One region of the Streptomyces sp. NPDC104309 genome, then DNA from elsewhere that is predicted to be linked to it. Evidence: riboswitches for the same ligand, from Rfam matches in the RefSeq annotation. Region 1 holds a riboswitch; each other region holds the start of a gene.
The links. Region 1 has a riboswitch for cobalamin ahead of ACZ68L_RS29655 (cobalamin biosynthesis protein). Riboswitches for the same ligand answer to the same signal wherever they lie in the genome.
Positions count from the first base shown of each region.

Region 2: another riboswitch for cobalamin. It lies ahead of ACZ68L_RS13870 (ribonucleoside-diphosphate reductase subunit alpha); the one in region 1 lies ahead of ACZ68L_RS29655 (cobalamin biosynthesis protein).
Region 3: another riboswitch for cobalamin. It lies ahead of ACZ68L_RS11970 (ABC transporter substrate-binding protein); the one in region 1 lies ahead of ACZ68L_RS29655 (cobalamin biosynthesis protein).
Region 4: another riboswitch for cobalamin. It lies ahead of ACZ68L_RS22285 (CbtB domain-containing protein); the one in region 1 lies ahead of ACZ68L_RS29655 (cobalamin biosynthesis protein).

Region 1 is NZ_JBVJMV010000024.1:56,885-64,709, forward strand. Features, by position in the region: gene cobN (cobaltochelatase subunit CobN) at 1-3,402, opposite strand, end outside; gene ACZ68L_RS29650 (cobyric acid synthase) at 3,411-4,952, opposite strand; gene ACZ68L_RS29655 (cobalamin biosynthesis protein) at 4,949-5,962, opposite strand; cobalamin riboswitch at 6,108-6,236, opposite strand; gene ACZ68L_RS29660 (hypothetical protein) at 6,409-6,639, opposite strand; gene ACZ68L_RS29665 (inorganic phosphate transporter) at 6,675-7,825, opposite strand, start outside.
Region 2 is NZ_JBVJMV010000008.1:753-8,577, reverse strand. Features, by position in the region: gene ACZ68L_RS13895 (carbohydrate ABC transporter permease) at 1-7, opposite strand, end outside; gene ACZ68L_RS13890 (extracellular solute-binding protein) at 107-1,387, opposite strand; gene ACZ68L_RS13885 (GntR family transcriptional regulator) at 1,667-2,431, shown strand; gene ACZ68L_RS13880 (DUF3311 domain-containing protein) at 2,701-2,955, shown strand; gene mctP (monocarboxylate uptake permease MctP) at 2,952-4,589, shown strand; cobalamin riboswitch at 4,768-4,895, shown strand; gene ACZ68L_RS13870 (ribonucleoside-diphosphate reductase subunit alpha) at 5,034-7,445, shown strand; gene ACZ68L_RS13865 (ribonucleotide-diphosphate reductase subunit beta) at 7,445-7,825, shown strand, end outside.
Region 3 is NZ_JBVJMV010000006.1:326,896-334,720, forward strand. Features, by position in the region: gene ACZ68L_RS11940 (dienelactone hydrolase family protein) at 1-118, opposite strand, end outside; gene ACZ68L_RS11945 (RraA family protein) at 597-1,220, shown strand; gene ACZ68L_RS11950 (helix-turn-helix domain-containing protein) at 1,424-2,953, shown strand; gene ACZ68L_RS11955 (hypothetical protein) at 3,101-3,547, opposite strand; gene ACZ68L_RS11960 (ABC transporter ATP-binding protein) at 3,737-4,525, opposite strand; gene ACZ68L_RS11965 (FecCD family ABC transporter permease) at 4,522-5,577, opposite strand; gene ACZ68L_RS11970 (ABC transporter substrate-binding protein) at 5,574-6,560, opposite strand; cobalamin riboswitch at 6,600-6,751, opposite strand; gene ACZ68L_RS11975 (hypothetical protein) at 6,914-7,447, shown strand; gene ACZ68L_RS11980 (HAD-IC family P-type ATPase) at 7,566-7,825, shown strand, end outside.
Region 4 is NZ_JBVJMV010000014.1:213,695-221,519, forward strand. Features, by position in the region: gene trxA (thioredoxin) at 1-292, opposite strand, end outside; gene ACZ68L_RS22270 (dihydrolipoyl dehydrogenase family protein) at 408-1,850, shown strand; gene metE (5-methyltetrahydropteroyltriglutamate--homocysteine S-methyltransferase) at 2,249-4,573, opposite strand; cobalamin riboswitch at 4,739-4,956, opposite strand; gene ACZ68L_RS22280 (histidine phosphatase family protein) at 4,982-5,611, opposite strand; adenosylcobalamin (AdoCbl) riboswitch at 5,734-5,827, shown strand; gene ACZ68L_RS22285 (CbtB domain-containing protein) at 5,873-6,088, shown strand; gene ACZ68L_RS22290 (CbtA family protein) at 6,117-6,887, shown strand; gene ACZ68L_RS22295 (GNAT family N-acetyltransferase) at 7,001-7,510, opposite strand; gene ACZ68L_RS22300 (SDR family oxidoreductase) at 7,739-7,825, shown strand, end outside.

The sequences.
Region 1 (7,825 bases):
CGCGGCCATCTCGAAGGCGCCCTTGTACCCGTGCCGGCGCATGGCGGCCATCCACCGCGGGTTCACCACCCGCGCCCGGAACACCCGGTGCGTCTCCTCGCCCAGCGTCCGCGTCTTCACCTGGTCGGGCGTGGCGCTGTCGCCGACGTACGCCTCGGGCGACTCGCCGGTCAGATGCCGCACCATGGCGACCATGCCGCCGTGGTACTGGAAGTAGTCGTCGGCGTCGACCAGATCGTGTTCCCTGGTGTCGACGTTCTTCGCCGCCACCGCGATCCGCCGGAACGCCGTCTCCATGTCGCCGCGCGCCGCCCGCCCGTTGAGCCCGCGCCCGTACGCGTAACCGCCCCAGACCGCGTACACCTCGGCCAGGTCGGCGTCGCTGCGCCAGTTCCGCGCGTCGATCAGCGGCAGCAGCCCCGCCCCGTACGCCCCCGGCTTGGACCCGAAGATGCGGGCCGTGGCCCGCCGCCGGTCACCGTGGGCCGCCGTGTCCTCGTCGACGTGCGCCCGGACATGGTTGGCGTCGGCCGGCTCGTCCAGCTCCGCCACCGTCCGGACCGCGTCGTCGATCAGCCCCACCACATGCGGGAACGCGTCGCGGAAGAACCCGGAGATCCGCACCGTCACATCGATGCGCGGGCGCCCCAGCTCACTCACCGGCACGACCTCGAACCCGGTCACCCGCCGTGACGCGTCGTCCCACACCGGTCGGCAGCCGAGCAGCGCCAGGATCTCCGCGATGTCGTCGCCCTGCGTACGCATGGCGGAGGTGCCCCACACGGTCAGGCCGACCGACTTCGGGTAGTCGCCCGTGTCGGCGAGATACCGGGCGATCAGCGAGTCGGCGAGCGACTGACCGACCTCCCACGAGAGCCGCGACGGGATTGCCTTCGGGTCCACGGAGTAGAAGTTGCGTCCCGTCGGCAGCACGTTGACGAGCCCGCGCGTGGGGGAGCCCGACGGACCCGCCGGTACGAAGCCACCGTCCAGGGCCCGCAGGATGTGGTCGATCTCGTCCGTCGTCCGCGCCAGCCGGGGTACGACCTCCTCGCACGCGAAGCCCAGCACGGCCACCGCGTCCGGGAGTTCGGAGCCCAGCACGTCCCGTACCAGCCCCGCCACGGCGGCGATGTCCCAGCCGCGCTCCTCCATGCCCTCGGCGAGTCGGCGGCACAACTGCTCCAGCAGATCGATCGCGTCGGCGCCGGTGCGCGCCGGACCGTCGACCAGCTCGGTCAGCTCGGCCGGCACCTTCACCGCGGCGCCGGGCTCGGCCAGCAACTCCTTCTCGCCGAGCCCGAAGTGCCCGGCGATCGAGGCCCGCAGCCCCGGCAGCGCGTTCGCCGTGCCGCCCCACACCTGGGAGGCGCGCAGCACGGCCAGCACCAGGTTGACCCGCGCCTCGTCGACGGGACCGCCACCGAGGATGTGCAGGCCGTCGCGGATCTGGACGTCCTTGATCTCGCAGAGGTAGCCGTCGATGTGCATGACGAACGAGTCGAAGTCGTCGTCGCCCGGCTGTTCGTCGACATGGAGGTCGTGGTGCAGCTCGGCGGCCTTCACCAGCGTCCAGATCTGTGCCCGCACCGAGGGAGCCTTCGTCGGGTCGAGATCGCTGACCAGCGCGTACTCGTCGAGCAGCTGCTCCAGCTTGGCCAGGTCGCCGTAGGTGTCGGCACGGGCCATCGGCGGCACCAGATGGTCCACCACCGTGGCGTGTCCGCGCCGCTTGGCCTGGGTGCCCTCGCCCGGGTCGTTGACGATGAACGGGTAGATCAGCGGCAGTTCGCCGAGTACGGCGTCCGGGCCGCAGCCCGCGGACAGACCGAGGCCCTTGCCCGGCAGCCACTCCATCGTGCCGTGCTTGCCCATGTGGACGACGGCATCGGCGCCGAAGCCCCCCTCCGATGGTGCGACCTCCAGCCAGCGGTACGTCGCCATGTAGTGGTGCGACGGCGGCATGTCGGGGTCGTGGTAGATCGCGATCGGGTTCTCGCCGAAGCCGCGCGGCGGCTGGATCAGCACCACCACGTTCCCGAACTGCAACGAGGCGAGGACGATGTCGTCCCCGTCCACGTACAGCGAACCCGGCGGCTCGCCCCAGTGCTCCAGCATCGAGTCGCGCAGCTCCGGTTCCAGCGTGTCGAACCAGGCCCGGTAGTCGGCGAGCGGCACCCGCGCGGGTGCCGCGGCGAGCTGCTCCTCGGTCAGCCACTCCACGTCGTGGCCACCGGCGTTGATGAGTCGGTGGATGAGCTCGTCGCCGTTGTCGGGGTGCCCGTCGACCGCGTAACCGGCCTCGCGCAGGGCGTCCAGGACCCGTACCGCCGACGCGGGCGTGTCCAGTCCGACGGCGTTGCCGACACGGGAGTGCTTGGTCGGGTAGGCGGTGAAGACGAGGGCGAGCTTCTTCTCGGCGTTCGTCCTGTGCTTGAGGACGGCGTGGCGCACCGCGATTCCGGCGACACGCGCGGCGCGTTCGGGGTCGGCGCGGTACACCGGCACGTCGTCGGGTCCCTGCTCCTTGAAGGAGAACGGGACGGTGATCAGCCGGCCGTCGAACTCGGGGATCGCGACCTGCATCGCGGCGTCCATGGGGGAGAGCGCGGCGTCCGACGCCTCCCACGCGGCGCGCGAGGAGGTCAGGCACAGGCCCTGGAGCACGGGGACGTTCAGATCGGCCAGCGCCCCGATGTCCCAGGCCTCGTCGTCGCCCCCGGCGGAGGCGTCCGACGCGCGGGTGCCGCCCGCCGCGAGGACCGTGGCGACCAGGGCGTCCGCCCTGCCGAGCAGCTCGTACAGACCGGCGTCCGCGCCGCGCAGCGAACCGCAGTACACCGGCAGGGCGTTGGCGCCACGCGCCTCGACCGCGTCGCACAGCACGTCCACGAACGACGTGTTCCCGGACAGCTCGTGTGCCCGGTAGAACAGCACGCCGACGGTCGGGCGTCCCTCGATGAACTCGCGGTCGCCGTGCAGGCCCCACTCGGGCATCTTCTGCGGCTCGGCGAAGCCGTGGCCGGTCAGCAGGACGGTGTCGGAGAGGAAGCGGGCCAGCTCCACGAGGTTTCCGGGGCCGCCCTCCACGAGGTAGCGCAGCGCCTCGGCGACGACACCGGCGGGTACGGACGACTCGGCCATCAGCTCCGCGTCCGGCACGGCCTCGCCGCCCAGCAGCACGGTCGGGATACCGGACGCGTTGAGGACGGCCAGCCCGTCCTCCCAGGCGCGCTTGCCGCCGAGGAGGCGGACGACGGCGACGGAGGCGCCCTCGATCAGCGCGGGGAGTTCCTCGTGGGCGTCGATGCGGGTGGGGTTGCCGATCCGGTACGGCGCGCCGCAGGCGCGCGCGGCGAGGAGGTCCGTGTCGGCCGTCGACAACAACAGCACGGTGCTCATAGGGGCGTTCATGCGCGTGCTCCAGGTGCTCCGGGGGCGATGAAGGGAAGTCCTGAGGGCGCGCCCGACTCGATGAGCCGGAGCAGCGCGTCGGTGTCCGCGTGTTCTTCGATGAGGTCGCCGAGGCGGTCGAGCTGTTCCTCGCGCAGCACGCCGAAGGAGGTGTCGGGGGCGGGGACGAAGCGCCGTCCGGCGGCGCGCGCGATCTCGGTCAGGAAGCGGCGGCGGAACACGTCGCTCTCCAGCGCGCCGTGCCAGTGGGTGCCCCACACCGCGCCGACCCGGCAACCGTCCAGGCTGCGTCCTCGGTCATCGGAGATGAACGCTGCACCGCCGTGTACGTCCGCGACGCCGTGGTGGATCTCGTACCCCTCGACGGGGGCGCCGAGCGCCTCGCCGACGGGGCGGGCGAGGGTCTTCTCGCGGTCGAAGCGGATGCGTACGGGCAGCAGGCCGAGGCCGTCCACGTGCCCGGCCCGCGACTCGACCTCGTCCTCGATGTGTTCGCCGAGGATCTGGAAGCCGCCGCAGATGCCGAGGACCGGCCTGCCCTCGGCGGCGCGCCGGACCAGGGCGTCGGCGAGACCGCGCTCGCGCAGCCAGGCCAGCGCTTTCACGGTGCCACGGGTGCCCGGCACGATGACGAGGTCGGCGTCGGCCAGCTCCTCGGCGCGGTCCACGAACCGCACGACGACGCCCGGTTCGGCGGCCAGCGCGTCCACATCGGTGAAGTTCGACATCAGAGGCACGGCGCACACCGCCACGCGCAGCACGTCCTCGGCGTGCGGCGGCGCGACGACCGACTCGCGCACGGCCCCGCGCAGCGAGACGCGCAGCCCGTCCTCCTCGTCGATGCCGAGGCCGTGGGCGAAGGGCAGCACCCCGTACGTCCGCCGTCCGGTGATCCCGCGCAGCATCTCCAGGCCCGGCTCCAGCAGCGACACGTCGCCGCGGAACTTGTTGACGAGGTAGCCCGCGATCAGCGACTGGTCCTCGGCGTCGAGCAGCGCCGTCGTGCCGAAGAAGGAGGCGAAGACGCCCCCGCGGTCGATGTCGCCGACGACCACCACCGGGAAGCGGGCCGCGCGTGCGATGCCCATGTTCACGATGTCCGTGCGCCGCAGATTGATCTCGGCCGGACTGCCCGCCCCCTCGCAGATCACCACGTCATAGGTGCCCCGAAGCCGGTCCAGACAGTCCACGACCGTGGAGAGCAGCGCTTCCTGCCGGCCTCCGTGGTAGCCGCGGGCGCTCATCTCGCCGACCGGCCGTCCCATCAGGACGACCTGGCTGGAGCGGTCGCCGCCGGGCTTGAGCAGGACGGGGTTCATCAGCGCGGACGGCTCCACCCGGGCGGCCTGGGCCTGCATGGCCTGGGCGCGCCCGATCTCGGCGCCCTCGCGGGTGACGAACGAGTTCAGCGACATGTTCTGCGCCTTGAAGGGCGCCACCTTCACGCCCCGGCGCACGAGCCAGCGGCAGATGCCTGCCGTGACGACGCTCTTGCCCGCGTCCGAGGTGGTCCCGGCGACCAGCAGTCCGCCGCTCATGTCCGTCTCCGTCCTGCGATCCGGGTGTTCCCCGTGCGCGTTCCCGTGGTCCGGTGTCCCGCGACGCGTCGTGCGGCGAGGCCCGCGCCCAGCCGTCCCGCCACGCACACGCCCAGGGCGAGCGCGCTCACCCGGCGCGACAGCCGTACCGCGCGTTCGATGTCCTCGGTCTCCACCGCCCGGCCCGTCGCCCCGTTGAGGACGGGACGGCGCTCGACCCTCCCGCCGTACGCGAGGGTCCCGCCGAGCCGCACGCCGAGCGCGCCCGCGAACGCGGCCTCCACCGGGCCCGCGTTGGGGCTCGGGTGCTCGGCCGCGTCGGCCCGCCAGGCCCGTACCGCGCCACGTGGCCGCCCCCCGGTGGCCACGGCGAGCAGGGCCGTGAGCCGGGCTCCGGGCCAGCCCGCGACGTCGTCGAGGCGGGCGGAGGCCCAGCCGTAGCGCCGGTGGCGGGGCGACCTGTGGCCGACCATGGCGTCGAGGGTGTTGGCGGCCCGGAAGCCGACGAGCCCCGGCACCCCGGCCAGCGCGCCCCACACCAGGGCGCCGACCACCGCGTCCGAGGTGTTCTCGGCCACGGACTCCACCACGGCGCGGGCGATCTGCGGTCCGTCGAGGGAGTGCGGGTCGCGTCCACAGAGATGCGGCAGCCGCTCGCGGGCCAGTTCGAGGTCACCGGCCGCCAGGGCGTCGCCGATCGTCCGGGCCTCACGCCCCAGGGACGTGCCGCCGACGACGGACCAGGTGGCGGCCGCGGTCAGCGCGACACAGGCGGCGGGACGGCCGCGCACGGCACGGCTGATCAGCGCGGCACCCCCCGCGGCGCCTCCGGCCAGGACAAGGGTGTGCAGTGCGCCCCACCCGCGGTGGTCGCGCCACAGCCGGCGTTCGACGCTCGCCGCGGCCCGCCCGAAGGCGGCGACCGGATGCCCCCTGCGAGGGTCACCGAGCAGCAGATCGCCGATCAGACCGGCCGTGGCGCCGTACGCGAAAATGCGATCGGCACGCACGGCTCAACCGGCCGACGCGCCTCGAAGGACCTTCGTACAGGCGGCTCTCGACGAGAGCGCCACAGCAACGGACGCACGGCAGCCAGGCATGGCGATATGTCCTCACTCAGGGTCCGCGCCCTGGTTCGACGTGACCGGCGACGAGAGTCTCCTGGCTCCCGGATCCGCAGTACCCCCGGCCTTCCAGCCCGCTCGCGCGCGCCGTGACTTCCGGTGTGGGGGACTGCTCCCCGGTGACAGTGGCGGGACCGCGCCGGATTCGCACCGGCTTCCTCTGCTGTCGCCGTAATTGGCTCCGGCAGTCCACCACGCTCCGCGAACGCCCGTCAACTTGCTGTTGACCTGCGGCGGCGCAGTGTGCTGAGGCCCACATCGGGTCGGGCACACCGGAACGGGCCGGACACACGAGGTGTGTCCGGCCCGTCGGGGAGTGCGCGGGGGAGGGGTCAGGCGACGATCAGATAGATCCCGTACGCGACCGCCGCCGCGCACAGCCCGAAGCAGACGTACGCGCCGGCGCGGGCCAGCAGCAGCGAGCCGCCGGAGCCGCCCTGCGCCGCCGGTTCGGGCTGCTTGGAGAGACCGACGATGCCCAGGGTGAAGAGACCCACCAGCGCGACGGTGACGACGAGGGAGACGCCGAAGACGGAGCCGAGGGCTGCCCAGTCGATTTTCATGCTGATTCCTTAGACGGCCGGCCTGGACGGCTGACCTAGACGGTGGCGGGTCGCGCCGGGTCCTGGGGGGTGCCGGCCGGGGCCGGAATGGTGGTCTTGAGGTCCTGGGCCGTTGCCTGGGCCGTCGCCTGGGCCGCGGTGGGCGGCGGGCTGACGGCGGCGATGGCCGTGGTGACGACGCCCGCCGGTTCGGCCGCGCCGTCCGCCGGCGTGACATCGCCGTGGCCGACCGGCTTGCGGCGCGACACCAGCCAGATCGAGCCGGAGCCCGAGACCAGCAGCGCCGCGACGACGACGACACCCCAGGTGCCCTGTTTGGTGAGGAGTTCCGCGCCCGCGCCGACCAGGCCCGCGGCCGGCAGGGTCAGACCCCAGGCGACGAACATCCGGGTGGCGGTGGACCAGCGGACCACGCCGCCCTGACGGCCGAGACCCGCGCCCATCACGGCGCCGGAGCAGGACTGGGTGGTGGAGAGGGAGAAGCCGAGGTGCGAGGAGGCCAGGATGACCGTGGCCGCGCTGGTCTGGGCCGCGAAGCCCTGCGGCGGCCTGAGGTCGGTGAGGCCGCTGCCCATGGTGCGGATGATGCGCCAGCCGCCCAGGTAGGTGCCGAGCGCGATGGCCGTACCGGCGGCGACGATGACCCAGACCGGCGGGTTGGCGCCGGGGTGCAGGACGCCACCGGTGACCAGGGCCAGGGTGATGATGCCCATGGTCTTCTGCGCGTCGTTGGTGCCGTGGGCGAGGGAGACCAGTCCGGCGGAGGCGATCTGACCGGCGCGGTAGCCCTTGGCGGTGGCCTTCTCCTGGGCGTCGTTGCGGATCTTCCCGCCGATCCGGTACGTCAGCCTGGTGGCCAGCAGCGCGGCCAGGCCGGCGACGATCGGGGCGGCGACCGCGGGGAGCAGCACCTTGGTGACGACCGTGCCGCCGTCGACCGACGACCAGCCCGCCGACATCACGGCGGCACCGATCAGGCCGCCGAACAGGGCGTGCGAGGAGCTGGACGGCAGTCCGACCAGCCAGGTCAGCAGATTCCAGAGAATGGCGCCGACGAGTGCCGCGAAGATGACTTCTGTCCGCAACCCGTTCTCGTTGATGATTCCGCCGGAGATCGTCTTGGCGACCTCCACGGACAGGAACGCGCCGACGAGGTTGAGAACGGCGGACATGGCCACCGCTGTCT
Region 2 (7,825 bases), on a different contig from region 1:
CTGCCATGCTCGCCATCTCTTCCGACAAAGCCCTACACGGAACGGTGCGTACCACCGGGGCGGCGGGTCGGGACCCGCCGCCCCGGCGCGGGACGCGCTACTGCGATTACTGCTGCTGGCTGAGGCGCTTGTTGAGCTCGCCCTCGACCTGCTTGGCGGCGTCGGCGGGCGACTTGCCCTGCAGGACCAGCGTCATGTAGGTCTTGATCGGGTTCGGCGGGTTCTCGACCGGCGCCCACTCCGGGATCAGCGGCGTGGTGCCACCGGACTTGGCGGCGGCCGGACCGGCGGCCTCGGCGGCGGGCTGGCCCACGGTGTACTTCTGCATCGCGTCGTTCTTCGGGGACCAGCCGGCCTCCTTGATGAGCGCGCCGTCGTTCTGCTCGGAGAGCGCGATCTTCAGGAACTCCTTGGCCAGGTCCTGCTTCTTGCTGCCCGCGGCCACGGCGAGGTTGGAGCCGCCGAGGAAGACGCCCTCGGGCTTGTCCGCCGTCTCACCGGGGATGGTGAAGAAGCCGATGTCGTCCTTGAGCTTCGGGTTGGCCTTGATGGCGGTGCCGGCCTCGTAGCCCATGGCGATGATGGCGCCGGTCTTGCCCTTGGCGAAGACCTCGGCCTGCTGCGGGGTGGCCTCGTCCTTGTCCTTGGGCGCCTTGGAGTAGGCCTGGTACTGCTTGTAGACGTCCATGGCCTCGGCGACCTTCGGGTCGCCCAGGTTGGAGACGTACTTGTCGCCTTCCTTCTTGACCGGCGAGACGTCCTTGCCGACGAGCAGGCCGTCGAAGAAGTACCAGTTCTGGCCGGGCAGGTAGATCGGCTCGGCCTTGCCCTTCTCCTTGATGGCGTCGAACGCCTTGAAGAGGTCGGCACGGGTCTTCGGAGTCTCGGTGATACCGGCGTCCTTGAAGACCTTCTTGTTGTACATGACGACGCGGTTGCCCACGTACCACGGCAGGGCGTACTGCTTGCCGTCGTAGACGGAGGGCTGGTTGACGCCGTCGGCCCAGGCGGAGCCGATCTCCTTCTTGAGGTCACCGAGGTCGGCGAGGCCGCCGGTCTTGGCGTACGCCGGGGTCTGGGTGTTGCCGATCTCCAGGACGTCCGGCGGGTTGGACTCGGAGAGGGCCGTGGTGACCTTCTGCTGAATGCCGTTCCAGTCCTGGACTTCGATCTTCAGCTTGGCCTTGGTCTTCTTCTCGAACTCATCGGTGACCGTCTTGGTCCACCCGGGCGGGTTCGATCCCGACATCGTCCAGACAGTCAGGGTCTGGCCCTGGTAACCGTCGGCGCCCGCCTTCTTGCCGCTGCCGCCGTCGTCGGAACCACAGGCCGCGATGCCGATCATCATGCCCGCGACGCCGATCGCCGCGATGAGCTTGCGCTTCACGCCAAACCCTCCTCAGGGATACTGCAACCCCGCCCACCGCGAAGACTTTCGACGAGTACTGCTGGGGCTGGACCTGGTCTTTAATGGTTTAGACCAGTACCGGGAGCTTGGCCTAGACCTTTAGGGGTGTCAAGGGTGTATAAGAAGTGCACTCGCGTCCGTTATAGGACCGACACCTAAGGGAGGGCGACGAGCCGTGACCGGACCGTGCCACCATGTGAGCCGCGACAGACGGAGGAGCCGGTGACGGCAGCAACGCAGCAGTCGGGAAGGCGGGCCATGGGTGCCGACGGGGGCAGTACGGAGAACGAGACGGGCGCGGCCACGCGGACGGCACGCGTCCCGAAGTACTACCGGCTGAAGCGACATCTCCTCGACATGACGGACACCATGCCGCCAGGCACCCCCGTGCCGCCGGAACGGACCCTGGCCGCCGAGTTCGACACCTCGCGCACGACCGTGCGCCAGGCGCTCCAGGAGCTGGTCGTCGAGGGCCGGTTGGAGCGCATCCAGGGCAAGGGCACCTTCGTCGCCAAGCCGAAGGTCTCGCAGGCCCTGCAACTCACCTCGTACACCGAGGACATGCGCGCCCAGGGGCTGGAACCGACGTCCCAGTTGCTGGACATCGGCTATGTCACGGCCGACGACACGCTCGCCGGGCTGCTCGACATCACGGCCGGTGGCCGCGTGCTGCGGATCGAGCGTCTGCGGCTCGCCAGCGGGGAGCCGATGGCGATCGAGACCACGCACCTTTCGGCCAAACGCTTTCCCGCGCTGCGCCGTTCGCTGGTGAAGTACACCTCGCTCTACACCGCGCTGGCCGAGGTGTACGACGTCCGGCTGGCCGAGGCCGAGGAGACCATCGAGACCTCGCTCGCCACCCCGCGCGAGGCCGGACTGCTCGGTACGGATGTGGGCCTGCCGATGCTGATGCTGTCCCGGCACTCGCTGGACGGGCGGGGCGAGCCGGTGGAGTGGGTGCGCTCGGTCTACCGCGGCGACCGGTACAAGTTCGTGGCGCGCCTGAAGCGGCCGACGGACTGACCCCGGACGCGGCGGCCGGCGAATTCCGGCCCTCGCACTCGCACACCCGGCCGTCGACGGCCTCCGTGGAACGCATCACTCCACGGGGGCCGTTCGGCTGTCTCCGTACGAGCCGGCTCCCGCACGTTTGACAACATTCCGAACATTCGATCCCATTCGCGGGGCCGTTGCCGGACCGCAATGCGGACAGGGGGTGACGGTGACCGGAAGCCTCCCCTAGATTTCCTGCGCATTACAACAGGTGATCAGCGAGGGGACGGAGTCGCCGCATGCCGGCAGAGCCTGAAGGAAAACCGCCCACCATCACGCCCGTGCGGGTAATCATCGCCCTCTGTCTCGTCGCGCCGTTCGTGGCGATGCTCTGGGTGAGTTCGTACGCGAAGGTGGACCCCACCTTCATCGGCATCCCGTTCTTCTACTGGTACCAGATGCTCTGGGTGCTGATCTCCACCGCGCTCACGATGGTCGCGTACAAGCTGTGGCAGCGTGACCAGCGCGCCCGCAAGGGGGGTGCGTCGGCATGAAGGACGGCGTGAACGGCGTCGCGCTCGGCGTCTTCATCTTCTTCTTCCTGGCCGTCACGGTCATGGGCTTCCTCGCGGCACGCTGGCGCAAGGCCGAGAACGAGGCCAGCCTCGACGAATGGGGCCTGGGCGGACGGTCGTTCGGCACCTGGGTCACCTGGTTCCTGCTCGGCGGCGACCTGTACACCGCGTACACCTTCGTCGCCGTGCCCGCGGCGATCTACGCGGCGGGCGCGGCCGGCTTCTTCGCCGTGCCGTACACCATCCTCGTGTACCCGCTGATCTTCACCTTCCTGCCGCGGCTCTGGTCGGTCTCGCACAAGCACGGCTACGTGACCACCTCGGACTTCGTCCGCGGGCGCTTCGGCTCGAAGGGGCTGTCGCTGGCGGTCGCCGTCACGGGCATCCTCGCCACGATGCCGTACATCGCGCTCCAACTCGTCGGCATCCAGGCGGTGCTGGACGTGATGGGCGTCGGTGGCGGCGAGAACACCCACTGGTTCGTCAAGGACCTGCCGCTGCTGATCGCGTTCGCGGTGCTCGCCGCGTACACCTACTCGTCCGGCCTGCGGGCACCGGCGCTGATCGCGTTCGTCAAGGACGGGCTGATCTACCTGGTCATCGTGGTGGCGATCATCTACATCCCGATCAAGCTCGGCGGCTTCGACGACATCTTCGCCAAGGCGGGCGAGGCGTTCTCGCAGACCAACCCGGCGACCGGCAAGCCGCGCGGCGCGCTGGCACCCGGCGAGGCGGGCCAATGGGGTTACGCCACCCTGGCGTTGGGCTCGGCGCTGGCGCTCTTCATGTATCCGCACTCGATCACGGCGACGCTCTCCAGCCGCAGCCGCAACGTGATCCGGCGCAACACCACGATCCTGCCGCTGTACTCGCTGATGCTGGGCCTGCTCGCGCTGCTCGGCTTCATGGCGATCGCCGCCGGGATCAAGGTGGACAACGGGCAGTTGGCCATCCCTCAGCTGTTCGAGGACATGTTCCCGGACTGGTTCGCGGGCGTCGCGTTCGCCGCCATCGGCATCGGCGCGCTGGTGCCCGCGGCGATCATGTCGATCGCCGCGGCGAACCTCTTCACCCGCAACATCTACAAGGACTTCCTGAAGCCGGACGCCACCCCGGAGCAGGAGACCAAGGTCTCCAAGCTGGCGTCCCTGCTGGTGAAGGTCGGCGCGCTCGCCTTCGTCCTGACCATGGACAAGACGGTCGCGATCAACTTCCAGCTGCTCGGCGGGATCTGGATCCTCCAGACGATGCCGGCCCTGGTCGGCGGGCTGTTCACCCGCTGGTTCCACCGCTGGGCGCTGCTCGCGGGCTGGGCGGTCGGCATGGTGTACGGCACGGTGGCCGCGTACGGGGTCGCCAGCCCGACCCAGGCGCACTTCGGCGGTTCGTCCAAGGAGATTCCCGGCATCGGCGAGATCGGCTACATCGGTCTGACGGCGTTCGTGCTGAACGTGGTCGTGACGGTGGTGCTCACCTTCGTCCTGAACGCCGTGAAGGCGCCCGCCGGAATCGACGAGACCTCCCCGGGCGACTACACGGCCGACTCGGGCGACCCGGGCGTCCAGGCGGCGCTCCCGCCGGCCACGGCCGGAGCGCCGGGCGGCGGCCACTGACGAGCGCTCCGACACCGGCCGACGGCCCGTCGAGCCCCCTTCTGCGGGGCGCGGCGGGCCGTCCGTGCGATCGGGGCCGGGCGGCCCCGGAGAGGGCCGCACAGCTCGTTCTGTGGGCTTGGCCCGAGTCGGCCGACACAACATGTGGGGGCTGCCTCATCGGGCGGCCCCCACATGTATGCTCATGCTCGCTGTCGCCGCAGGGGAATCCGGTGCGAATCCGGAACTGTCCCGCAACGGTGTGTTCGGTGCGCTTTTGCGCACCCCCGAGTAAGTCCGAGGACCTGCCGACAGCGCATCCGGCTCGACCGAACCGGATGCCAGACGTCCGGGCCTCGCGGATGGGCCGGTGGACGCCGTACGGAGTGCTGCCCCGCTCGGGCCCACCTCTGCCCGGCTGCCCCGTTCCCCGCCGGCCCCGAGCCGAGCGAGGGAGAGCACCACGTGACCATCGCGCCAGCCGATCCGGCTTCAGTCGCCGTGTCCGAAGCGGCCGAGTCCGAGGGGACCGCACACGACGGGCCGGGGACCGCACTGCTGCGGACCCTGACCGACCTCACCGTCGATCTGCCCGACACCGACCCCGGTCGTGTCGCCGCCGCCGCGCTGCGCGGGCGCAGCGCCCGGTCGGACGAGGCCGAGCTGCGCTCGCTGGCCACCGAGGCCGCCGCGGGGCTGATCTCCGAGGACCCCGCCTACTCCCGTCTCGCCGCCAGGCTCCTGACCCGCGCCATCGTGGACGAGGCGGCCGGCCAGGGCGCCGTCTCCTTCTCCTCCTCCGTCGCCGTCGGGCACCGCGAGGGCCTGATCGCGGACCGTACCGCCGAGTTCGTCGCGCTGCACGCGGACGCCCTCGACGCGCTGGTGGAACGCTCGCTCACCGACGGCGCCGACGACCGGTTCGGCTACTTCGGGCTGCGGACCCTGCACAGCCGCTATCTGCTGCGCCACCCGCACACCCGCCAGGTCATCGAGACGCCCCAGCACTTCATGCTGCGGGTCGCGTCCGGTCTCGCCGAGGACGATTCGCGACGCGCCCTGGACGAAGTGACCGCGCTGTACGGGCTGATGAGCCGGCTCGACTATCTGCCCTCCTCGCCGACCCTGTTCAACTCCGGTACCCGGCACCCGCAGATGTCCTCCTGCTATCTGCTGGACTCCCCGCTCGACGAGCTCGACTCGATCTACGACCGCTACCACCAGGTGGCGCGGCTCTCGAAGCACGCGGGCGGCATCGGGCTCTCGTACTCCCGTATCCGCGCCCGCGGTTCGCTGATCCGCGGCACCAACGGGCACTCCAACGGCATCGTGCCGTTCCTGAAGACGCTCGACGCCTCCGTCGCCGCGGTCAACCAGGGGGGCCGCCGCAAGGGTGCCGCCGCCGTCTACCTGGAGACGTGGCACGCGGACATCGAGGAGTTCCTGGAGCTGCGCGACAACACGGGCGAGGACCAGCGGCGTACGCACAACCTCAACCTGGCGCACTGGATCCCGGACGAGTTCATGCGCCGGGTCGACACGGACGGCGACTGGTCGCTGTTCTCGCCCGCGGACGTGCCCGAGCTGGTCGACCTGTGGGGCGACGACTTCGACGCCGCGTACCGGGCCGCCGAGGCCAAGGGGCTGGCCCGCAAGTCGATGCCGGCCCGCGAGCTGTACGGCCGGATGATGCGTACCCTCGCCCAGACCGGCCAGGGCTGGATGACGTTCAAGGACGCCTCCAACCGGACCGCGAACCAGACCGCCGAGCCGGGCCGGGTCGTCCACTCCTCGAATCTGTGCACCGAGATCCTCGAAGTCACCGATGACGGCGAGACGGCCGTCTGCAACCTGGGTTCGGTCAACCTCGGCGCGTTCGTCGCCGACGGCACCGTCGACTGGGAGCGGCTGGACGCCACCGTCCGGACCGCCGTGACCTTCCTCGACCGGGTCGTCGACATCAACTTCTACCCGACCGAGCAGGCCGGCCGCTCCAACGCGAAGTGGCGCCCGGTCGGCCTGGGTGCGATGGGCCTGCAGGACGTCTTCTTCCAGCTGCGGCTGCCGTTCGACTCCCCTGAGGCGCGCGCGCTCTCCACGAAGATCTCCGAGCGGATCATGCTCGCGGCGTACGAGGCGTCCTGCGAGCTCGCCGAACGGTCCGGCCCGCTGCCCGCGTGGTCCGAGACGCGTGCCGCGCGCGGGGTGCTGCACCCCGACCACTACGACACCGAGCTGAACTGGCCGGAGCGCTGGGACGCGCTGCGCGCCCGCGTCGCGAAGAGCGGCATGCGCAATTCGCTGCTGCTCGCCATCGCGCCCACGGCGACGATCGCCTCGATCGCGGGTGTGTACGAGTGCATCGAGCCGCAGGTCTCCAACCTCTTCAAGCGCGAGACGCTCAGCGGTGAGTTCCTCCAGGTCAACGCGTATCTGGTGGAGGAGCTGAAGCAGCTCGGCGTGTGGGACGCGCGGACCCGTGAGGCACTGCGCGACGCGAGCGGCTCCGTGCAGGGCTTCGCCTGGATCCCCGAGGACGTGCGGGCGCTCTACCGCACGGCGTGGGAGATCCCGCAGCGCGGACTGATCGACATGGCGGCGGCCCGTACGCCGTTCCTCGACCAGAGCCAGTCGCTGAACCTCTTCATGGAGACGCCCACGATCGGCAAGCTCTCCTCGATGTACGCGTACGCCTGGAAGCAGGGGCTGAAGACGACGTACTACCTGCGCTCGCGCCCGGCGACCCGGATCGCCCGCGCCGCCTCCGGCCAGGCCGCGGCCACCGCCCCCATCCCCGTACAGCAGGCTTCGACGCCCGACGCCGACGCGATCGCCTGCTCCCTGGAGAACCCCGAGTCCTGCGAGGCCTGTCAGTGATGAGCTCCACCAACTCCGAGAAGTCCGCACTCGTCAAGAACCTGCTCGACCCGGGTTTCGAACTGACCCTGCGGCCCATGCGCTACCCGGACTTCTACGAGCGCTACCGCGACGCGATCAAGAACACCTGGACGGTGGAGGAGGTCGACCTCCACTCCGACGTCGCCGACCTCGCGAAGCTCTCCCCCGGCGAGCAGCACATGATCGGCCGGCTCGTCGCGTTCTTCGCGACGGGTGACTCGATCGTCTCCAACAACCTCGTGCTGACGCTGTACAAGCACATCAACTCCCCCGAGGCGCGGCTGTATCTGTCGCGGCAGCTGTTCGAGGAGGCCGTGCACGTCCAGTTCTATCTGACGCTGCTGGACACCTATCTGCCC
Region 3 (7,825 bases), on a different contig from region 1:
GGATCAGCGGGGCCGGTGCGGCGGATCCGGGCGTCCACAGGGTGCCGGGGATCTCGCCGAGGGTGAATTCGCGTTCGAGGACGCCGTCGTCGAGGCGCTGTTCGGAAGTGAATTGCATGGTCGTGCCTTTCGGGAGTGCTCTTGAACGGCGCTCCCGGACGACCTATCGCCCGACCGTGACCCCGGAGGGGAGCACCCATGTCGATACTGCGTTCACGGGTACCACCTCCTCGTTCTTTCGCACGGCCTCCGGGAAAATAGCAGTGGTCGCCGTGTTCCGCCAAACGGGTTTTTGCGGAGGCTCTGTGGCCGGATGCCACGCAGTCACTCGCCCAAGGGCCAAGGCCGTGTGGTCAAGGGCTTCGCGCCTGTACGGTCACGGTGTGGCGCATGCCGGGACGTAGGAAGCGGAGCCCGCTCAGGGACCGTTTGGCCCGTGCCGGGTACAACTGCGACGATGCCGCCGCCATGAGCCTCCGTGGTGGGCCGGGCGCGCCCCGCCGTTCGGTAGTCTCGCCGCCGCACTCCACCCGTCCGGTCCTGCGGTGAACGTATCGGCGCGCGGAGCGGGACGGGTGGCCGGACGAAGGAGGAACATGAACGACGGCATCGAGTTCAAGGACATCTCTCCGACCACCCTCGCCGATCTCCTCGGGCGAGAACAGGTCATGGACCTCGGCATCCGCCCGCTGTGGCCCTCGATGCCGCGCGTCGCCGGCCCGGCGTTCACCGTGCGGTGCCCCCCGGGCGACAACCTGATGCTTCACGCGGCCATCCACCGCGCGGAGCCCGGCTCGGTCGTCGTCGTCGAAGCGGGGGACGTGGGCTACGCACTCGCCGGAGGAAACGTCTGCGCCGTCGCGCAGCGGCGGGGGATCGCGGCGTTCGTGACCGACGGGGTGATCCGTGACCTCGCCGAGGTGCGCGACATGGGCTTTCCCGTCTTCGCCAGGGGAGTCGTCCCCATCCCCGGAGTCAAGAAGGCCGTCGGGCCGCTCAACGGTCCGGTGCGGTGCGGCGGTGTGGACATCGACGCCGGCGACATCGTGGTGGCCGACGAGGAGGGCGTCGTGGTCACCCCCCGCGCCCGCCGGGCGCAGGTACTCCTCGATGCCCGGCAGAAGTCGGCGAAGGAAGCCGGTGAATCCCTCGACGACTGGGAGAAGGCGCATCGCGCCCGTATCGACAGGATCCTGGCCGAAGGCGGCTTCGAGGACTGACTCCCTCGCCTTCCATTCCCCGGACGGACGTACACCGTTCGCCGTCACGCATGTCCGGGTGAACCATGGAACGCACGGTGCGCCGGTCGCCGCACTCTTCACACGCGACCGGCCGCGCAACTTCCGTGCCTCCACGCCCTGCCGTCACCCGAATGCCACACCCCACCACAGGTCTCATCTCATATCTGAGATAACCTTTCGCCATGTCAGACGATTACCTCGTACGCATCGGCAAGCTCATACGTGACGCCCGTCAGCACCGGGGCTGGACACAGAGTCAGCTCGCCGAGGCGCTCGCCACCAGCCAGAGCGCCGTGAACCGCATCGAGCGCGGCAACCAGAACATCAGCCTTGAGATGATCGCGCGCATCGGTGAGGCACTCGACAGCGAGATCGTGTCGCTCGGCTACGCCGGGCCCATGCACCTGCGAGTGGTCGGCGGTCGCCGGCTCTCGGGTTCCATCGACGTCAAGACGAGCAAGAACGCGTGCGTGGCCCTGCTCTGCGCCACACTGCTCAACAAGGGCCGCACGGTGTTGCGCCGGGTGGCCCGTATCGAGGAGGTCTACCGCCTCCTGGAGGTGCTGAACTCCATCGGCGTGCGGACCCGGTGGATCAACGACGGGACCGATCTGGAGATCGTTCCGCCCGCCCGGCTCGACCTGTCCGCCATCGACGCGGACGCCGCCCGCCGGACCCGTTCCATCATCATGTTCCTCGGCCCGCTGCTGCACCGGATGGACTCGTTCAAGCTCCCGTACGCGGGCGGCTGCGACCTCGGTACGCGGACCATCGAGCCGCACATGATCGCGCTGCGCCGGTTCGGCCTGGAGATCGCCGCGACCGAGGGGCTTTACCACGCCCAGATAGACCACTCGGTCACCCCCGACCGTCCCATCGTGCTGACCGAGCGCGGGGACACCGTGACCGAGAACGCACTGCTGGCCGCCGCCCGGCACGACGGCACGACCGTCATCCGCAACGCATCCTCCAACTACATGGTCCAGGACCTGTGCTTCTTCCTGGAGGCGCTGGGCATACGCGTCGACGGCATCGGCACCACCACCCTGACCGTGCACGGCTCCCCGCACATAGACGTGGACGTCGACTACTCCCCCTCCGAGGACCCGGTCGAGGCGATGAGCCTGCTGGCCGCCGCCGTGGTGACGGAGTCCCAGCTGACGATCCGCCGGGTACCGATCGAGTTCCTGGAGATCGAGCTCGCGGTGCTGGAGGAAATGGGTGTCGACTGCGACCGCACGACGGAGTACACCGCCGACAACGGCCGTACCCGGCTGGTCGACCTCACGGTCCGGCCCTCCAAGCTGGAGGCGCCGATCGACAAGATCCACCCCATGCCGTTCCCCGGGCTCAACATCGACAACGTGCCCTTCTTCGCGGCCATCGCCGCCTCGGCCCAGGGCCAGACCCTCATCCATGACTGGGTCTACGACAACCGGGCCATCTACCTCACTGACCTGAACCGCCTGGGTGGCAGGCTGCAACTCCTGGACCCGCACCGGGTGTTGGTCGAGGGCCCGACCCGGTGGCGCGCCGCCGAGATGATGTGCCCGCCCGCACTGCGGCCCGCCGTGGTGGTGCTGCTCGCCATGATGGCGGCGGAGGGCACGTCCGTACTGCGCAATGTGTATGTGATCAACCGCGGTTACGAGGAGCTCGCAGAGCGCCTCAACTCCGTGGGCGCGCAGATCGAGATCTTCCGGGACATCTGACCGGCAAAGGCCGCCGCCCCCTCTCTGGCCAGGCTGAACGCTGGTTCGGAAGGGGGCGGCGGCATCCGTGGGACTTCTCTGGGACTTTGCGCCCGAGCGGGGACTGCACCGAGCTGCGGCCCGGCCCCGGCGCGGTCCGGGCCGAGGCTACGTGAAGTCCGCCAGGGCTCGGAAGTCGGTCAGCAGCTGCTCGGGGCCGCGTTCGGGGCAGCCGAGGGCTGTCAGTTCGGCGGTACGCCCGACGGATGCCGGCTGGATGCGCGCGGCGGCTTGCGGCGGACGGCCGTGTGCCGCCGGTCCGCCGTCCGGGATTTCTTCCGTGAGCAGCCAGTTCTCGCCGGATCCGGCGATCACCACACCGTGCTCCGGTGCGGCCGCCGCGGCCCGTCGGGCGATGCGGCCTTCGTGCGCGAACGTCGACGGTCCGGACTCGAACCACACCGGACCCCGGGGACTTCTCCGGGACCTGCGGCCGAGCGGGCTGCCGCGGTCCGCGGCCACAGCCGGGACCTGCTGGTCCCGCACCATGCCAAGGCCGAGCCCGAAGCGATCGATGAAGACACCCACGGGGACCGGCTCAAGCAGTGCTTCCACGACGAGGGACTGCCCCTGGACGTGCGAGCGGCAGGCGCCCTGCTCCTGCTGGGAAGCCGGAGCAGGCAGGGAACCCTGTTCTCCCCCTTGCCGTCGACGGTGGGTATCGCGCCGCGGACGGTTCGCCTTCGGTGATCTGCCGGCGTGGCCCGTGCGGCAGGGGCGTCCAGGCAGGGGACGTGTTGTCGCTCATGACAGCGGGAGGTAGACGACGTTGGGGGAGCCGGTGACCGGGTGGGCATCGATCCGGGACCGCACCCCGTAGACCTCCGCCAGCAGTTCCTCCGTCAGCACCGCGTGCGGGGAGCCGGACGCCACCACCCGTCCGGCGCTGAGGACGAACAGCCGGTCGCAGTAGGAAGCGGCCAGGTTGAGGTCGTGCAGCACCAGCAGATTGGTGGTGCCCAGCGTCCTCACCAGGCTGAGGATCTCCAGCTGGTAGCGGATGTCCAGATGGTTGGTGGGCTCGTCGAGCGCCAGCAGTCCCGGGTCCTGGACCAGGGCGCGGGCGATCAGGGCCCGTTGCCGTTCCCCGCCGGACAGTTCCTCGAACCGCCGGTCGGCCAGGGCCACTGCGCCGACACGCCGCAGCGCCCGGTCGATGCGGTGGGCGTCGTCGGCGTCGTCCTGCTCCCAGAACCGTTTGTGCGGGCTGCGGCCCATCGCCACCACTTCGCGCACGGTCAGGCCGAAGGCGCCGGGGCTGTCCTGCGGTACGACGGCGACACGCCGCGCCCGTTCCTTCACACCGAGGGCCGCGGCGTCCGCCCCGTCCAGCAGGACCCGCCCCGCTGCGGGGCGCAGGGCGCCGTACACACAGCGCAGAAAGGTGGTCTTGCCGCTGCCGTTCGGCCCGACCAGGCCGACCGTCTCGCCGGGGGCGGCGTCCAGCGCGACCCCGTCGAGCAGGGTGCGGCCGGCCACCTCGTAGCTGATCCCGTCGGCGGCGAGCGCCGCCGGGGACGGCGCCGGGCTCATCCGGTGATCCCTTCGGTACGGCTGGAACGGCGCAGCAGCCAGAGGAAGAACGGGCCGCCCACCAGTGCGGTGACCACCCCGGCGGGAATCTCCTCGGGGGCCGCCACAGTCCGCGCCAGCAGATCGGCCAGCAGCAGGAAGACCGCCCCGCCGAGCGCGGTCACCGGCAGCAGTCTGCGGTGGGACGCGCCGACGATCAGCCGGGCGGCGTGCGGGATCATCAGGCCGACGAAGCCGATCGCCCCGCTGTAGGCGACCAGTACGCCGACGATCAGCGACACCAGCACGAAGACCCCGCCCCGGAAACGTCCGGGGTCCAGGCCGAGGCTGCGGGCCCCCTCCTCCCCGGTCAGCAGCAGATCCAGCGGACGGGCCAGGCTGATCAGGAGTACGGCCCCGACGCCCAATACCACGGCGGGCAGGGCCAGTTCGTCCCAGCGGGCGCCGCCCAGGCCGCCCAGGGTCCAGAACAGGATCGCCCGCACCTGCTCGGCCCGGGAGGACAGCACCAGAATCAGGCTGGTGAACGCGGACAGCACATACTGGATCGCCACCCCGGCCAGAATCAGCCGACCGGTCGTCATGGTGCCGCCGCGCCGGGCCATCGCGTAGACGGCGACCAGTGCGGCCATGGACCCGGCGAACGCGGCGGCGGGCAGCGCCACATCGGCGGCGGCACCGGCGCCGACCCCCAGCACGATGACCACGACGGCGCCCGCCGACGCCCCGGAGGAGGCGCCCAGCAGAAACGGATCGGCCAGCGGGTTGCGCACCAGCGCCTGGAGCACCGCGCCCGACAGGGCCAGCCCGGCGCCGACGACGACCCCGAGCAGCACCCTGGGCAGCCGTACCTCCCACACGATCGTCTGGTACGCGCCGGTGCGTTCGCCGCCCAGCACCGTACGCACCACCTCGCCCGGCGGAATCCGTACCGGGCCGAGCGCCAGGCCGGCCACCGCCGCCGCGAGCAGCAGCACCGTGAGGACGCCGATCACGACGGGTGTCGAGCGGAGGACGGCCTTCAGGCGGGGGCGGGCGGACTCCGCGCTCACGGGGTACCGGGGTGCAGCTGCCCGGCCAGGTCCTGCACGGCGTCGGCGACCCGGACGCCGAGCACGGCCGAGGACAGCGGGAGTACCGCGAACCTCTTGTTCCTGATCGCCGGTACGTCCGCGAGCGCCGGGTCGTTCAGCAGCCGCTTCTTCTTGGCCGCGACCGTGGTGCCGCCGTAGTCGTAGATCACGACCACCTCGGGCCTGCGCTTGATGACCTGCTCCCAGGACACGTCGCCGAAGGTGCCATCGAGGTCCGCGAAGACGTTCCTGCCCCCGGCGAGCCGGACGATCTCGTTGCCGATGCCGTTGCCGCCCGCCGTGAACGCGGAGCTGTCGCCGGAGTCGTACACGAACACCGAGGGATGTGAGGAGCCCTTGAGCTCTGTCTCGACCGCCCTGATCTTCTGCCGCTCCTCGGCGATCAGCTTCCTGCCGCGCTCCGGTACGCCGAAGGTCCTGGCGACCTGGGTGATCTCGGTGGCGAGCTGATCGATACCGACCTTGCCCTTGGTGCAGTACTCGATGTTCAGCCGGGTGTTGATGCCGCTCTTCCGGAGCCCCGCCCGGTCCTGGCCCCTGGCCTTGTCGAAGGCGCTGCTGTAACCGCCGTAGACGAAGTCGGGGTTGGCACCGAGCAGCACCTCCTTGGAGGGGTACTCCTTCGCGAGCACCTTGGTTGTGGCGTATGCGGACCGGTACTTCGGCAGGATGCTGTCGTCCAGGTAGGCCGTCCCGGCCAGCCGGTCCTGGAGCCCGAGGGCCAGCATGATCTCGGTGGCGTGCTGGTTCATGGTGACAGCCCGCTTCGGCGGGGCGTCGAAGGTCGTCCTCGTACCGCAGTTGGTGACCGTGTAGGGGAAACCGTCGGCGGCCGGTGCGGCCTCTGTCCTGCCCTCGCCGCCCGTGCCGGAGCCACAGCCGGTGAGCGGCAGCAGAAGCAGCGGTATGAGCGCGAGTGGTACATGGCGGATCCGGAGCATGACCGAGCCTTTCCGGGGGATGTCCTCGTCCCCTGGCTGTACGGAGAAGGCGGCGCGGCCAGTGTCTGGCTTCCGGGCTGCTGCAGCCCGGTCACAGTGGCGGGACCGTACCGGATTCACACCGGTTTCCTGACGCGCGTCGCCTGAGATTTCGGGGCCCAGTCTGTCAGACCGCGGAATCAGCGAGCCCGTCAGTACAACGAGCCTGTCCGTACACCGCGCGTTTACGCTGCGTACCCATTCGGCTCCATCAGCGTTGCCGGGTATGCGGACGTTTGACACGATAGGTCGGAAGGTGAGGGATACGGCAGCGCGCCGCTGTCCGCCTCGCCAGCCTTTCGGAAGGAGCGATCATGGCTGTGAAGGCCGCTGGACGACGCTCCGGCGATACGAAGCCGGCGACGCATCCCGTCCAGGACGTTTTGGCACACCCCATGGAGACCATGACGACGGTCGTGGACAGAGTCCCGGGTGTCGAGGTGGTCAAGGGTGTCTTCGACGGCGTACTGGACTCCGTCGGAGTCGTCTCGCCGCACGCCCGGCGGGTCACGGCGTACGCCGGAGCCGGTCTGCTCGGTGCGGTGGGGTTGATCGAGTGGCCGGTGGCGGTCGCAGGCGCCGCGGTGGTGTGGCTGACCCAGCCGCGCCGTGAGGACGTGACCGAGGAGTCGGCAGGTGCCGGTCACGGGCTGCGGGCCAAGCAGGCGGCCCGGTCGGCCAAGGCGTCGACCGCTTCGACGGCTTCGCGGAAGCCCAAGTCGCCGGCGAAGGCTTCGGCCAAGACGTCGACGAAGGCGACCGGCGCGAAAGGGAAGGCGAAGGCCGGCCCGTCCGGGCAGCGCGGCAGCGCGCGAAAGCCTGCGGCAGCCGGGCGGAAGAAGAGCTGAACACCCTCAGCGTGCTTGATCGCCCGCTGCCCGTCGCCGGGTGGCAGGTTCGCTCACTCTCGGGCTCGAAGGCCCGGTCCCGCACAACGGCCTGACGACGAGCCCGTGAAGGTGAGAGATGCTGTCGCGTTTGCTGCCCCTGTTGCCCGTTGCAGAGCTGAGCAGCGCTCTTGCCACTGCCCCGGTCCGGGCCACTCGCCGTATGACACCATCGGCGTCGGCGGCGGGGCACGTGGCTACCGAGATCGTCAGCGCCGGTGTGCGGAGTGCGGTAGGTGGCGCGGCGGCCGTGTCGAGGGCGGGGCTGCTGTTCGGCAGGGCTGCCCGAAATGCCATGGCTCCTCAGGTCGGGTACTGGCACGCCGCATCGCGTATGCA
Region 4 (7,825 bases), on a different contig from region 1:
CCTCCAGCGCCGCCTCCGGCAGTGCGCCGGGCTGTGCGAACACGGCCACATTGTCCCGGACGATCATCAGCGTGGGAATGGAACGGATCTCGAAGGCCGCCGCCAGCTCCTGCTGCGCCTCCGTGTCGACCTTGGCGAAGACCAGGTCGTCGTGGCGCTCCGAAGCCGCGTCGTAGACCGGCGCGAACTGCCGGCACGGGCCGCACCAGGAAGCCCAGAAGTCGATCAGGACGAACTCGTTGTCACTGACGACCTGATCGAAGTTTTCCTTGGTGAGCTCTACGGTGCTCATGCTCAGTTACCTCTTCCTGTGCCCGCTCGGACCTGTCCGGCACAACGGTGCCCGGACCTGCGCTATTCCGCCTGCCCATGTGGCCGCCGCGCACACCCGCGATCAGACTGTCCTCATGACAGATGCATCCCTCAACACCGAGTACGACGTCGTGGTGATCGGAGCGGGTCCGGTGGGTGAGAACGTCGCCGACCGGGCGCGGGCCGCTGGACTGAGCACGGCGGTCGTCGAGACGGAACTTGTCGGCGGCGAGTGCTCGTACTGGGCCTGCATGCCCAGCAAGGCCCTGCTGCGACCGGTCGTCGCCCGTGCGGACGCACGCCATGTCCCGGGCCTCAGCGACGCCGTACAGGGACCGCTGGACTCAGCGGCGGTCCTCGCTCACCGCGACGACCAGGCCTCGCACTGGAAGGACGACGGGCAGGTCGCCTGGCTGGAGGGTACCGGAGCGGACCTCTACCGCGGCCAGGGCCGGCTCACCGGCGAGAAGGCCGTCTCCGTCACCGCCCCCGACGGCACGGAGCACCGGCTCACCGCCCGGCAGGCCGTCGCCGTCTGCACGGGCAGCCGTGCCGTCGTACCCGCCCTGCCCGGCGTCGACGGGGCCCGCCCCTGGACCAGCCGGGAGGCGACGAGCGCCAAGAAGGTGCCCGGCCGCCTCGTGATCGTCGGAGGAGGCGTGGTCGGGGCCGAGATGGCCACGGTCTGGCAGGCCCTCGGCGCCCGGGTGACGATGCTGATCCGCGGCAAGGGACTCCTGCCGAAGATGGAACCCTTCGCGGGAGAGCTGGTCGCGCGGGCGCTGACGGAGGCGGGCGCGGACATCCGTACGGGAGTCTCCGCCACCGCCGTTCGGCGTACGGCTCCGGACGGGCCGGTCGTCGTGGAGCTGGTCGACGGTGATCGCGTCGAGGCCGACGAGATCCTCTTCGCCACCGGTCGAGCCCCGCGCACCGAAGACCTCGGCCTCGAAACGGTGGGCCTGACACCGGGCTCCTGGCTCACCGTCGACGACAGCTGCCTCGTCGACGGCACCAGCTGGCTCTACGCGGTCGGCGACGTGAACCACCGCGCGCTCCTCACGCACCAGGGCAAGTACCAGGCACGCATCGCGGGCGCCGCGATCGCCGCCCGCGCGGCGGGCGTCCCGCCGCTGGAGACCGACCGCTGGGGCGCCCACACCGCCACCGCCGACCACGCGGCCGTCCCCCAGGTCGTCTTCACCGACCCCGAGGCGGCCTCGGTCGGTCTCACCCTCGCCGAGGCCGAGCGGGCCGGACACCGCGTACGCGCCGTCGACCACGACCTCGCCGCCGTGGCGGGCTCCGGCCTGTACGCGGACGGCTACCGGGGCCGTGCCCGCATGATCGTGGACCTCGACCGGGAGATCCTGCTCGGTGTCACCTTCGTCGGACCGGGCATCGGTGAACTGCTGCACTCGGCGACGGTCGCGGTCGCGGGCGAGGTCCCCATCGCCCGGCTGTGGCACGCCGTCCCCTCCTATCCGACGATCAGCGAGATCTGGCTCCGCCTGCTGGAGGCGTACCGGGACGAGTGAGCTCGCGCCCGCACCCGGGACGCCGACATACGCGCCGACATACGCGCCGACATACGCGCCGACATACGCGCCGACGTACGCGCCGCGCGGCGGCGGCGCGTACGTCGGCCGGGGCACGCCCCCGGCGGTCGCCCGCCGTCGAAATCGTCGGTGAACGTCCCCGCCGCGGCAGCGGCCCGGGATTCGGGGACGGGTACCTCGGCCGCGAGACCGGAGGAGGCCGAGACGGGAGCGAGTACGGGGAGGGCGGACACGAGCAGGCGCCGGGTGAGGTGCGAACTCGATCATGTCATGCCTGACCAAGAGGCTGCCAAGGCTCTGGTCCGGACCACGCTTCTTGCACGGAGGCGTGCTGTGCGCGGCCCGGGACGGGTGCCCGTCCCGGGCCGCGCCGCGGGTCAGTGGGCGGTGCCGGCCACCGTGGCCCGTACCTCGACGGCCGCCGAGACCAGGTTCTCCAGCGAGGCGCGCACTTCGGGCCAGCCCCGCGTCTTCAGGCCGCAGTCGGGATTGACCCACAGTCGTTCGGCCGGAATCGCTTCGAGTCCCTTACGGAGCAGGGCGACCGCCTCGCCTGTGCTCGGCACCCGTGGGGAGTGGATGTCGTACACGCCGGGACCGACCTCCCTCGGATAGCCGGCCGATGCCAGCTCGTCGGCCACCCGCATGTGGGAACGGGCCGCCTCCAGACTGATCACATCGGCATCCAGGTCGGCGATGGCCCGGAGGATGTCGCCGAATTCCGCGTAACACATGTGCGTATGGATCTGGGTGTCAGCACGGACACCACTGGTGGCCAGCCGGAACGCCTCGGTGGCCCAGTCCAGATACCCGGCGCGGTCGGCGGCCCGCAGCGGCAGTGTCTCGCGCAGGGCGGGCTCGTCGACCTGGATGACGCAACCACCCGCGGTCTCAAGGTCGTTCACCTCGTCCCGCAGCGCGAGGGCGACCTGGCGGGCGGTCTCGCCGAGCGGCTGGTCGTCGCGGACGAAGGACCAGGCGAGCATGGTGACGGGACCGGTGAGCATGCCCTTGACCGGCCGATCGGTGAGCGACCGCGCGTACGCCGTCCAGCGGACCGTCATCGGTTCCGGGCGGGAGACGTCCCCGGCCAGGATCGGCGGCCGGACATACCGTGTGCCGTACGACTGGACCCAGCCGTGCCGGGTGGCGACGTAGCCGGTGAGCCGCTCGGCGAAGTACTGCACCATGTCGTTGCGTTCGGGCTCGCCGTGCACCAGCACATCGATGCCCGCCTTCTCCTGGAACGCCAGCACCTCCTGGATCTCGGCCTCGATCCGCTTGTCGTACGTGGCGGTGTCGATGCGTCCGGCCCGCAGATCGGCGCGTGCGGTGCGCAGTTGGGCCGTCTGGGGGAACGAACCGATCGTGGTGGTGGGCAGCGGAGGAAGCCGCAGGCACTCGCGTTGGGCCGCCGCCCGCCGCGGATACGACGGTTCGCGGCGCACGTCGGACTCCGTGACGGCCGCGGCCCGTGCCCGTACCGCCGGGTCGTGGGTGAGCGCCGATCGGCTGCGCGAGGCCAGATCGGCACGGTTGGCGGCGAGTTCGGCGGCGATCGTGTCCGTGCCCTGTGCGAGCCCCTTGGCCAGGGTGGCGATCTCGGCGGACTTCTGCCGGGCGAAGGCCAGCCAGCGGGCCACCTGCGGATCGAGGTCGCGCTCGGCGTTCACATCGAGGGGAACGTGCAGCAGGGAGCAGGAGGCCGCGACATCGACCCGGTCGGCGAGACCGAGCAGGGTGCCGAGCGTCGCCAGGGACCGCTGGTGGTCGTTGATCCATACGTTGCGGCCGTCGACGACTCCGGCGACCAGCCGCTTGCCCGGAAGACCGCCGACCGCGGCGAGATCCGGCAGGTTGGCGGACGCCGGGCCCGTGAAGTCGAGTGCGAGTCCGTCGACCGGTGCCTTCGCCAGCACGCCGAGGGCCTCGCCGAGCCGGTCGAAATAGGAGGCGACGAGGAGTCGCGGCCGGTCGGTGAGCGCGCCGAGGCAACGGTAGGCGTGTGCGGTGGCGCTGAGCTCCGCCGCGGTGCGGTCCTGGACCAGGGCCGGCTCGTCGAGCTGCACCCACCGGGCACCGGCCGCGCGCAGATCGGCCAGCACCTCCGCGTACACCGGCAGCAGCCGGTCGAGCAGGGTCAGCGGTTCGAAGTCGGCGGCGACGCCCGGAGCGGGCTTGGCCAGCAACAGATATGTCACCGGGCCGACGAGCACCGGCCGGGGGCTGAGCCCGAGGGCCAGCGCCTCCTCGAACTCCGCGACCTGCTTGGTGGAGTCGGCGGTGAAGACAGTGTCGGGACCGAGCTCCGGCACCAGGTAGTGGTAGTTCGTGTCGAACCACTTGGTCATTTCGAGCGGCGCCACGTCCTGCGTACCGCGCGCCATCGCGAAATAGCCGTCCAGCCCGTCGGCTTCGACGGCGTCGCGGTGCCTGGCGGGTACGGCACCCACCATCACGCTGGTGTCCAGTACGTGGTCGTAGTACGAGAAGTCACCGGTCGGTACCTCGTGGATGCCGTCGTCGACGAGCCGGAGCCAGTTGGCGCGGCGCAGGCCGGCGGCGGTCTCCCGCAGGCCGGCCGCGGTGACACGGCCCTTCCAGTACCCCTCGACGGCCCTCTTCAGTTCCCGGTCTCCCCCTTGGCGGGGACAGCCGTACACGGTGGCCCGGGCTGCCGCGGCTGCGGACTTGCTGGTCACGGAACTCTCCTTCGCGAGCGTGTGTCCTGGTACGACCCCGGGACGTGCCGAAGGCGCGAAGGGAGGACGGAGCGGACCGAACCGTCGCGTCGTGCCGACGCGCCTGCCCTGCCCGATCCGTACGCCGACCCGCCCACGAGGTCACCGGGATCACCGTGCGCGTCCGACGCGCACGGGCAGTGGCAGGTCTTCGGACTCGCGGGCACGTCTCGCGTACGAGACACCTACTGGCCGTCGCTTCCCGGAGCCCGTCTCGGGTCCAGTGCTTGATGACGGCGGTCGTTCCCACTCACCGCTGCGGGGCAGTCCCGGATTCCCACCGGGTTCCCTCTTGCGACGCGCCTGTCTGGCGGACAGGGCGAACCAGCTGCCCCATCAGACTATGCGCTGACTACGGTCGCCGGCACCTCAGTTGTCCCGGGGAGTGGTGGCGGAGCGAGGATGCCGGTGCCGCGGAGCGGGGGACAGCGGCTGACCGCAGCGCAGGTTCCACCGTCCCGACCGACCGCTGAGTCCGGTCAGGGTGAGCGGGGCGACATCCAGCCGCCAGAACGCCTCCGCCGGCAGAGCGAGCGCCCGTACGACCACCGCCCGCACCACGGCGGGCTCGACGACCGCCAGCACACGGCCGCCCTCCTCGCCGTACCCGGACTCCAGTGAGTCCAGCAGGCCGCCGATCCTGGCGCAGAACTCCAGCAACGATTCGCCGCCGTGCGGGGCCGCCGACGGATCGGTCATCCAGAGCGACACCGCGTCCGGCTCGACGCCGCTCACCTCGGCCAGCCGCCGCCCGCTCCAGCGGCCCATGTCCCAGCCACGGACCGCGGGTTCGGGCCTGGCGCGCAACCCCAGCGCGTCGGCGGTCCCGGCACACCGTTCGGACGGCCCGCGCACATACCGATCGGCCGAGGGCACCGCCGCCGCGGCGGCGCGGGCCCGCCGGGCCCCGGCCGCGTCGAGCGCGGCGTCGTCGTCGAAGCGGGCCTCGCGCAGCGCGGCGTTGAGTGCCGGTGAGATCAGCATCACCTGTACCGTCATGAACCGGTCAACTCCCTGAACCGTGGCCTCTCGCGTGCGCTCACCATGGCATGCGGGCGTCGCGGCCCCGCCGACGGGACCGTGGCCCTGCCCGCTCCCAGGAGGTATCGTCCGACGGACATGACGAAGGTGTGACGGAAGTCCGGTGAGAATCCGGCACGGTCGCGCCACTGTGTACCCGTACCCGTACGGGAAGTCAGACCCAGCACCTTCGTCTCAGGCACCACGATCGGGACGCGTGTTCCCTCAGGAGGTTCTGCCATGGCACAGAGTGCTGCCCCCGCCACCGCCGTACCGGCGATCACCCCCATCTCCCTGAAGTCCATCGCCCCTTGGGCGGTCTTCTTCGGCATCCTCATGCTCGTACTGCTGTACTTCGTCGGCGCGGAACAGGGCGCCACCGCGGTCATCTCCGGCGAGGGTGTCCACGAGTGGGTCCACGACGGTCGCCATCTCCTCGGTTTCCCCTGCCACTGACGTACCGTCCGATCCTGGGGAAGACCTCATGAACTCCATATCTGTCAGAGCCCTGCTCGTCCGCGGCATGCTGGCCGGCCTCGCCGCGGGCGCGCTCGCGCTGCTCGTCGCCTACCTGCTCGGTGAGTCCCGGGTGGACGCGGCCATCGCCCTCGAAGAGTCGCACAGTCATGACCACGGCGGCGGTGAGGAACTCGTCAGCCGCGCCGTGCAGTCCACCGCGGGTCTTGCCACCGGTGTGCTCGTCTTCGGTGTGGCGATCGGCGGGATCGCCGCCCTCGTCTTCTGCTACGCCCTGGGCCGGATCGGCCGATTCGGCCCACGGGCCACGGCGGCCCTGATCGCGGGTGCCGCCCTGCTGACGGTGTACGTCGTGCCGTTCCTGAAGTACCCGGCCAACCCGCCGGCCGTCGGCAACCCCGACACCATCGGCCGCCGCACCGCCCTGTTCTTCCTGATGGTCGCCCTCAGTGTGCTGCTGGCGGTCGCCGCCGTCATCCTCGGCAAGCGGCTGGCTCCCCGCCTGGGCAACTGGAACGCGACGATCGCCGCATCGGCCGCCTACGCGGTCGTGATCGGGGTCGCCTATGCGTTCCTGCCGTCGTTCAACGAGGTGGGAAGGGATTTCCCGGCTACCCTGCTCTGGGAGTTCCGGCTCGCCACCCTCGCGGTACAGGCCACCCTCTGGGTGACCTTTGGTCTCGTCTTCGGCCACCTGACGGAACGGCTTCTCGTACCGAGGGCCGGCACCGTCGCGACGGGAGGCGGTACGGCGAACCGGGCCGCCGCAGCCGGCTGACCGGCGTACCACTACTCACCACCAGCGGACATCGGAACCCGCCGGGAGCCTCCCCGGCGGGTTCCGCCGTCCTGCCAGGCGCGGCCGTCCCCGGGGAACGGACGGTCGCGTACTCACTGCTCCTTGCCCTGTCGACCCCAGTCGATCCGGTAGTACTTCAGCTTCGCGTCCTCCTTCACCAGGCGCATGCCGACGGCTGTCATGACGTGCTGCGACGCGAGGTTGTCCAGGTCGGTGTCACCGTGGACACAGATCACCCCCTGCTCGCGGGCGAACAGCAGCAGCGCCCGCAGCGCCTCGGAGGCGTAACCCCTTCCCTGAACCGAGGGAACGAGGCCGTAGCCGATCGTGACGTGCCCGTTCTCGTCCGGGGCGCCGTGGAATCCCAGCCCGCCGATCACGACTCCGTCCTCACGGCGACATATCTCGTACGAGCCGAACGGGCTGGGATCACCCGTCGTCGCGCAGGCGTCGAGGAAGCGCTCCGCCGCGGCCGTCTCGCCGGCGGACGGGTATCCCGGCGCCCAGTCGGCCCCCTCGCCCGGTGTGCCCGCCATTACCCGCAAGGCGTCGGAGGCGCTCATCAGGCGGAGCAGGAGGCGGGGAGTCTCAAGATCGGTCATGACCGAGTGAAGTATCACGAGGGGCGGGCGGACGGCATCCGGATTGTCCGGGACGAGTGTCCGGCGAGCGGCGAGCGGCGGGACGGGGTCGTGCGGGGTCCTGTGGGGCCGGGAGAGCGCTGCGCGTAGCGCTGCTACGAACGAGGTAGCGTTGCTAACTTCCTGGTGTTGGCGTTGATCACGTCGGGTTGGTGAACGCACCAGCCGCCTGGAACGGGGAGCACCGTCATGAGCGAGCAGCCCACCACCGCGCGCCGGGTGGCGATCGTCACCGGGGGATCCCGGGGCATCGGCCGCGAGAGCGCCGAGCGGCTG